One region of the Paenibacillus sp. fava2 genome, then DNA from elsewhere that is predicted to be linked to it. Evidence: a T-box and tRNA genes for the amino acid it is inferred to sense, from the RefSeq annotation. Region 1 holds a T-box; the other holds one or more tRNA genes.
The links. A T-box is a leader RNA that pairs with one kind of tRNA and senses whether it is charged. The one in region 1 lies ahead of AC4G46_RS25565 (valine--tRNA ligase), so its partner is inferred to be a tRNA-Val.
Positions count from the first base shown of each region.

Region 2: it has a tRNA-Val gene. The T-box ahead of AC4G46_RS25565 (valine--tRNA ligase) is inferred to sense a tRNA for this amino acid. The anticodon was not compared.

Region 1 covers NZ_CM177755.1:5,820,346-5,824,203, reverse strand. Annotated here, with positions in the region: gene AC4G46_RS25575 (glycosyltransferase family 4 protein) at 1-229, shown strand, start outside; gene AC4G46_RS25570 (LysM peptidoglycan-binding domain-containing protein) at 377-1,798, shown strand; T-box leader at 2,044-2,327, shown strand; gene AC4G46_RS25565 (valine--tRNA ligase) at 2,411-3,858, shown strand, end outside.
Region 2 covers NZ_CM177755.1:3,121,206-3,125,063, forward strand. Annotated here, with positions in the region: gene AC4G46_RS13300 (hypothetical protein) at 49-798, shown strand; gene AC4G46_RS13305 (DUF1796 family putative cysteine peptidase) at 917-1,588, opposite strand; gene AC4G46_RS13310 (ferritin-like domain-containing protein) at 1,598-2,092, opposite strand; tRNA gene AC4G46_RS13315 (tRNA-Val) at 2,249-2,320, opposite strand; gene AC4G46_RS13320 (cupin domain-containing protein) at 2,404-2,790, shown strand; gene AC4G46_RS13325 (NUDIX hydrolase) at 2,929-3,375, shown strand; gene metG (methionine--tRNA ligase) at 3,451-3,858, opposite strand, start outside.

The DNA.
Region 1 (3,858 bases):
GGATACGATGGCGGAAGGAACGCTTAAGGCCTACCGCAGAGCAGCAGAGATGCATGGCTGGCCGCAGCGGAGCCGTCCTGCCGGGCAGTCCGGACACCATATGCAGGGGGCTTTTCATCCGGCCGACCTGCTGAATGTAATTACCCCCGGCAATCCGCTGGAATCCGTGCTGCGCAGCCGGCTTCCAGCTGATTACAGGATACCTGATGCTAATATTCTCCCCGGGTAAAAGCCGGTAAACACGGGACAAAAGCGGATGTGTCCAAATTAGTCATGCCTTCCTGATTGGAGCATATACATGAGTGGAGTAACATTTTGGGCTTATGCTCTGGGCTTGTCTCAGGGTTAGATTATGCCAAGAAGGAGGAAATTTCCCGTGTTTGACCAGTCCCACGGCTTGCGGTTTGATATTTATGAACGCATTCACCTGCCTGCAGAACTTCCGGGAATCGCTGAGCTGGAAGAGGTGGAACTCATTCCGGAAATTCAGGTGATTCAGCGGGAAGACCGGGCCGAGCTCTACGGCCAGCTGCTGCTCACCGGACTTTACCGGGGAGAAAATGACCGGACGGAGCGCCTGGAGCATGCGATCCCCGTTGAAATCACAGTCCCGCTGACCCGGGTCAGCTCACTTGAAGACATAGGGGTAGAGATCGAGAACTTCGATATCGACCTGCTTACGATGCGTACTGTCAACATAACCGGCGTGCTTTCCCTGAGGGGAATAGGCGGAACGGAGACAGGGACGGCCTGGCAGCAGGAGGAGTATACAGTGGCCTACTCTCCCGAGCAGGAAGACCGGGCAGCTGCTGCTCCGGCTGAGGGCAGGGAACAGGACGGCGATGCCCTGTACGAGAATTCACTGTGGACCTATGGCGAGGGAGCAGCGGAAATTCCTGCAGACCAGCAGGAATACACCTCCTTTATTCCCGATGCGGCAGCGGTCAATCCGCTGGTTCTGGAGAGCTCCGTCTATACACAGGCGGCCGGACCTGCTGCCCAGCCGCATAAGGAAAAGGAAGCAAAGCTGCGCACGCACAGCCTGGAGGATCAGGCGGGATTCACAGGCGGAGCGGCGGCGGAAGCCTGGCAGAAGGGGAAGGCACCGGCGGAGCCGGTATCCGGGTATTTTTTCGGCACGCGCGAGAAGGAACCGGCAGTGAAACCGGCCGCTTCTGCTGCTGAGATTACGCGGGACGGGTCCGGTGATGCTGCAGAGGAGATTGTTCCCGCAGCTGCGCAGGCGTTTGATTTCGCGGATATCGCCTCCGGTCAGCTCTATGCCGAGAGACAGGAGGAGCCGGTTGTTGCGGTTGAGCCTGAGTATACTCCTCCGGAAATCCAGGAAGAAGCGGTGCTGCCGGAGGCGGAGGACACCAAGGAGAATGATACGCTTCTCTCACCGGAAACACTGCCTGTCCAGGAAGAAAAGGCAGATCTCAAGGTTGCGCTCGGCAGCAAGAAGGAAGAGGCAAGCTCCGCCAAGGAGCATCTCACCTTCTCTTCCCTGCTCAGCTCAAGCCGGGCCCAAAAGGAGCAGGAGAGCGCAGTGACGGCTGCAGCGGTTCCGCAGCCGGAGGTTCAGGAACCGGGGAATGACAGCGACTGGAAGAGCCGGTTTATCAACAGAACCGGCGGTGCGGAGCTGTTCCGCAAGGTCCGGATGTGCATTGTGCAGCGGGAGGATACGCTGGATACGATTGCCGAGAAGTATCAGCTCAGCGCAAGGGAGCTGGTAATGTACAACCGGCTGGCCGGACAGAATGTGGAGGAGGGGCAGGTTTTATATATTCCTTAGGCCGGGAGGCTTAAGGAATGGATCAGGACAGAGCAGCGGTTTTTCCCGTAATCGGGAAACGCTGCTTTTTTGTTGTTTGCGCACCGCGTTTGTGCTGAAACAACGGTAAAAGTCCCGTTGTTTCGGCGTTCCCGCCGCGCGTTCCCGTTGAATAAAGTCAATTCTCCGCACAGACCCGCTGTTTGTGCGTATGCTGGTTGACTAGGAATAGTACTAAATGTATTATGGGAGTAAGTAAAACTTAGCTAAAGACTGGGAACGGGAAGAGTAGGTCGTCAGCCCTTCAGAGAGCGGAATTGTAATTGCTGTGAATTTCCGCAGGATGCATGCCACCGAAGTCGCCCCGGAGTCGCCCTTCCGAAGGTTAAGCCGTTATCAGGCTGATCGTGTAGGATGTGGCCGGACGCAGCCGTTATCTGCATGAGTGTCGCGCTAAGCTTGGAGAACCGCAGGTTCCCGGGCACAGGGTTATTTGGTATTAGCGCGAAACAAAGGTGGTACCGCGAAAGAATGGCCTTTCGTCCTTTGAGACGAAAGGCCTTTTTGTATTTTCAGAAGAAGAAGAAATTAATGGAGGTTCTGAACATGGCTGATGACATCAAAGCGGCAGAGATGCTGCCGGACACGCAGGAAGCGGCAGCGCAGGCTGCGGCTGACAATAGCGCTAAGAACGACATGCCTACTACTTACGACCCGAAAGCGGCAGAGAACAAGTGGTACACCTACTGGATGGAGAATGAATTCTTCAAGGCCGGCCAGCGGCCGGACGCAGAGCCTTACAGCATTGTAATCCCTCCGCCGAACGTAACAGGGATGCTGCACATCGGGCATGCGCTCGACTTTACCCTGCAGGACATTCTGATCCGTACCAAACGGATGCAGGGCTATGATACCCTCTGGCTGCCGGGAACGGACCATGCCGGGATTGCTACACAGACGAAGGTTGAGCAGAAGCTGCGCCAGCAGGGCATTTCCCGCCATGACCTGGGCCGCGAGAAGTTCCTGGAGCAGGTATGGGCCTGGAAGGACCAGTATGCCGAAACGATCCACGGGCAGTGGGCGAAGATGGGCCTGTCCCTGGACTATTCCCGCGAACGCTTCACCCTGGACGAAGGCTTGACCAAAGGCGTACGCCAGGTTTTTGTTGAGCTGTACCGCAAAGGCCTGATCTACCGCGGCAAGCGCATCATCAACTGGGACCCGGCTGCACGTACAGCCCTGTCTGATATTGAGGTTGAATACAAAGAGGTTAACGGACACCTGTACCACCTGCGTTATCCGCTGAAGGACGGCAGCGGCCACATTACTGTAGCCACTACACGTCCGGAGACGATGCTCGGCGATACAGCGGTAGCGGTGCATCCGAAGGATGAGCGTTATAAGGATCTGATCGGCAAAACACTGATCCTGCCGATTATCGGCCGTGAAATTCCGATTATTGCTGATGATTACGTAGAGAAGGAATTCGGCAGCGGTGCGGTTAAGATTACTCCGGCCCATGATCCGAATGACTTTGAGGTAGGCCAGCGCCACAATCTGCCGCAGATCAATGTGATGGATGAGGGCGGCATCATGAATGAGGAAGCCGGACCGTATAACGGCCAGGACCGCAGCGAATGCCGCAAGAACATCGTAGCTGACCTGAAGGAGCAGGGCGTTCTGATCTCGATCGAGGATCACGTACACCAGGTAGGCCACAGCGAGCGCTCCGGCGCCGTAGTTGAGCCTTACCTGTCCACCCAGTGGTTTGTAAAAATGCAGCCGCTGGCTGAGGTGGCCATCAATGCGCAGAAAGAAGGCAACGGCGTTAATTTTGTTCCTGAGCGTTTCGAGAAAACCTACCTGAACTGGATAGAAAATGTCCGCGACTGGTGTATCTCCCGCCAGCTGTGGTGGGGACACCGCATTCCGGCCTGGTACTCGGAGTCCACAGGTGAAGTGTTCGTAGCCTACAGTGAAGAAGAAGCCCGCGAAATAAGCGGACTTGATGATCTGAAGCAGGATGAAGACGTGCTGGATACCTGGTTCAGCTCGAACCTCTGGCCGTTCGCCACACTGGG
Region 2 (3,858 bases), 2.7 Mb from region 1:
CCATAGGGTTCTCTTGGTTAATATATGGTTTAAAATGGGAGGGTTAACGTGGAAGTAATATTAGTGCTAGCAGCGGCTATACTGTATCCGGCACTACTATACAGGATCTTCCGGTTCGTTCATGACAAAAGCGGTCTGCGATTGTATTGGATGATAGTGCCGTTTTGCTTCATTATCAGCTTGTACATCCCGTTTCTGTATTCCTATATTAAGGATCCGGACGTCTTATTCACACTGGAGGCTGTGGTTGATTATTCATTGAAATCGGGATTTCTGACCTTTCTGGTCATCCCTTCTGTTACAGCGGCCTTATTATACACATTATATGGTTATCTCAGAATCAGCAGAGGGTCCGTCGCCCTCATGTCTGCAGTATGTATCGCAGGTGCGGCGGGAATCTGGTCAGGCGGCAGCGCGGTGGACCGCTTGCTTAATGAACCATCAATCGGCTGGGAGCAGCTCGGGGCTGATGAGGTTGCCGGGGCAGGGATGTGGATCTACAGTGACGGACTAAATGGTGAGAACCGTTACATCGAGCTGAATGAACAGGAGACGGATCAGGTCAGAATTATGCTTAATTCAATTCCTGAGTCTGCGGTGAATGAAATTCCGTATGCTGAACGCACACTGGCTTTTGAAATTGACATCAGGTTGATTAAGAACGTACAGCGGTCGATCCGGGTTCATTATGACAAACGGGAAATCTACGCCACAATAACGGATAAGCGGAGCCAAAAGCATTTTTCCGTCCAATCTGCCGGGTTAAAAGACTTCTTCGAGCATAAGCTGCAGGAGTGAGGGGAGGGCGAGCAGATTGTAAAAGGCCACTGTCAGCAATTGTTTGCTGCAGTGGCTTTTTATGACACGGGAGCAAATTCCGGTAAGGTAAGCCGGTAATTGAATAGCGGAGTAACTATTACTTCAGTCTTATCCCGTTCAGTATATAATCCCAGTTCGAATAATCGTTCATGTCCCCCGGAACCTCGAGTGCGCACACATGCTCCATACCCCACGGCAGTTCTCGGGTAAGAGTTAAATGTTCTACCGGGTTAAGAATCAGAATCGTATAGCTTCTCCCTTTAAGCAATGTGGATAAAAGATGCCGGAGCTCATATACTTCTTCATAGCTGGCAGACCAACGGATAAACAGACTGTTACTGCTAAGCAGCAGATTGGCCCAGAAGCGCGTGATGCGGCGGTCAAGCTTTTGCCTGTAGGCCGGATAGAAGGAACGCCAATCCGCATTCGAGATAATCGGAAAATCATGTGCGGATATGATGTTATACTCGGAATCCCTGATCAAATAGGATTTAGAAAGACTCTGACCGTCAGAGCCGTCATACACCGGATTTCCGTCGTTTAGATAAAAATGAGTCTCATCCAGCCTGCTCAGATTTTCAAGAGCCATAAAGCGGTTAAAGCGGCTTTTTATCAAACGGGTCACATCGCTCAGTGAAGCAGAGATCATCCAGTCCAGAGGCATGGAGAACTTACGGAGGCCGTATCGTCTCAAATTAATGGCAGGTGCGCAGGAGGAGCCGAGGCTGACTATGAGGTCGTATTCTATTTTAATATCCTGAAGATTCATGAATGGTATTCACCGTTTAGCAGCTAAATTTTGTATTAACAGATTATTGTACTTGGCTGCATGCTTTTGTTCATCAAGAATAATGCCATACAAAGTATCCTTATAGACACCATACGGCAGGCCAAACCATATCTTCCGGTACTTCTCAACTGCTGACAATTCTCCTTGAAAGGCTTTTTGTAACCCGGAAATATACGAATCGGCCTGCTCAGGAATTTCGTTGCTTACCCCAGTCACTTCTTGTCCTGTAATTTCTCTGTACATCTGCCGGAACATTTGATTATGCATCCGTTCGTCATTCCGGATGGAGATGATCACATCAACCTGTCCCTGGTCGGGGGCAAGCCGGATGAGTTGATCATAGAAGAGCTCATCATTTCGTTCCCCTTGTACAGAATCTTTCATTAAACGAAGTGCTTCTTGAGTTGAGGTAGCCCAAACGGGCACAAAAGTTGAACTGCGGAGAACCGGATAAACGTTATGCACCGGATAAAAGCTATACATGAGTATGAACCTCCAATATTAAAAGGATTTACGATAATATTATGCACATTAGCCTAATCTGTGAATGATTACCGTATATGCCTTCAGAAGGTACACATCCGTGTGACGAAGAAGTACAATAAAAAAGAAGCCTTATAAAATAAGGCTTCTCACGTATAGGACGGATGGGGTTCGAACCCATGACCCCTACCCTGTCAAGATAGTGCTCTCCCGCTGAGCTACCGTCCTGCAACGAAATTTATAATACCACAGCATGTCAGCTGATGGCAACTATTATTTTCTGAATGTAAATTTAGCATCTCATTTTTGATATCCGCTCACTCGATCCCGGAAAGTACTCCTATCCATTTCATTTTCATAGAAATGCAGAAGAGATTTTTGTAATGATAGAGGGGAAGGCCATGCTCAGAACACCGGAGGGAATCCAGGAGCTGAGTGCAGGGGATATTGTGTTTTTTGAGACCGGACCGGAAGGGGCGCACCAGCTGTATAATCATACGGAGGTTCCGTGCAGGTATTTTGATTTGCGTACCAATAACGGATTGGATGTAGCGGAATACCCCGATTCGGGTAAAATCAATATTTTACCCTATGAAGAGCTGTACCAGTCGGCAGACCGGGTGGATTATTACAAAGGGGAGGACAAGACCCGGGAGCAATGGGAACGGCTGGCTGAACTAAAACGAAAGGACACTTAAAGTCCTGTAAGCACCAGACGGCGGATGTCGCCGGAACCCAATGTATCTTCGTATGAGAAAAGAGCGCGACAGCTAAAAACCGGCTGTTATATAATGGAATTCGTTTATAATCATTATGATGACAAAGGTGGGCGGCCGGTGAAAGTTACGATACATAAAACAGGTATAGAGGAAGCCTTGCTCAAATATGTAGTGATTGCGGCAAGGCAGGATGGCCGGTGGATCATGGCCAGGCACCGTGAACGGACTACTTGGGAGTTCGCCGGCGGACATATTGAGCCGAGTGAACCGGCGGATGCTGCTGCGGGCAGGGAGCTGTATGAGGAGACCGGTGCAGAGGAGTTTTCCTTGACTCCGGTCTGTGTGTATTCGGTAGCTATTCAGGGAGTGCCCGAGAGCTTCGGCAAGCTCTATCTGGCGGATGTCCGGAGATTCGGGCAGATCCCGCAATATGAAATGGCTGAAATTAAAAGCTTCACAGAAATTCCGGAAGAAGTGACGTACCCGCATATCGTTCCTGTGCTTGTGGCTGAAGTGAAACGGTTTTTGCTGGAGATGCAGCCGGGCAGGACCGGAGCTGTATAAATGTTCGACCGGAAAGTGCTCCGGACGGCATAAGAATGGGTCTCAGGGCTATACCCGGATGTTTATTTTGCACATCTAACCGGCTCCGGTCATTTGCGCTTGAAGCCGCTCTGTCTCTTCCTCGATCTGCTCCAGATCAATCCGCTCAAACAGCAGGGTCAGGTCCTGAATGGTCTGTCCCGCAGGTACGGAGATGCTGTGCCAGCAGGGCTGCTCAAGAGAGAGGAAGGAGCGGATCCGGCCGCAGGAAAAAGGAATAAAGGGATCTAACAGGTTAGCCAGGTTGGCAATAATCTGTACGCTGTTATACAGGGTATGGCTGCAGGCTGCGGGATTCTCCTTTAAGGTTGCCCAGGGCTTCTGCTCGTCGAAGGATTTATTAGCCTGGCGGACTGTTGCGAAAATGCCCTCAAGCGCGTCCTTGAACCGGCCTGCTTGAATAAGCTTTCCGGCTTGCAGATACGATTCATTAATCGCATCGCT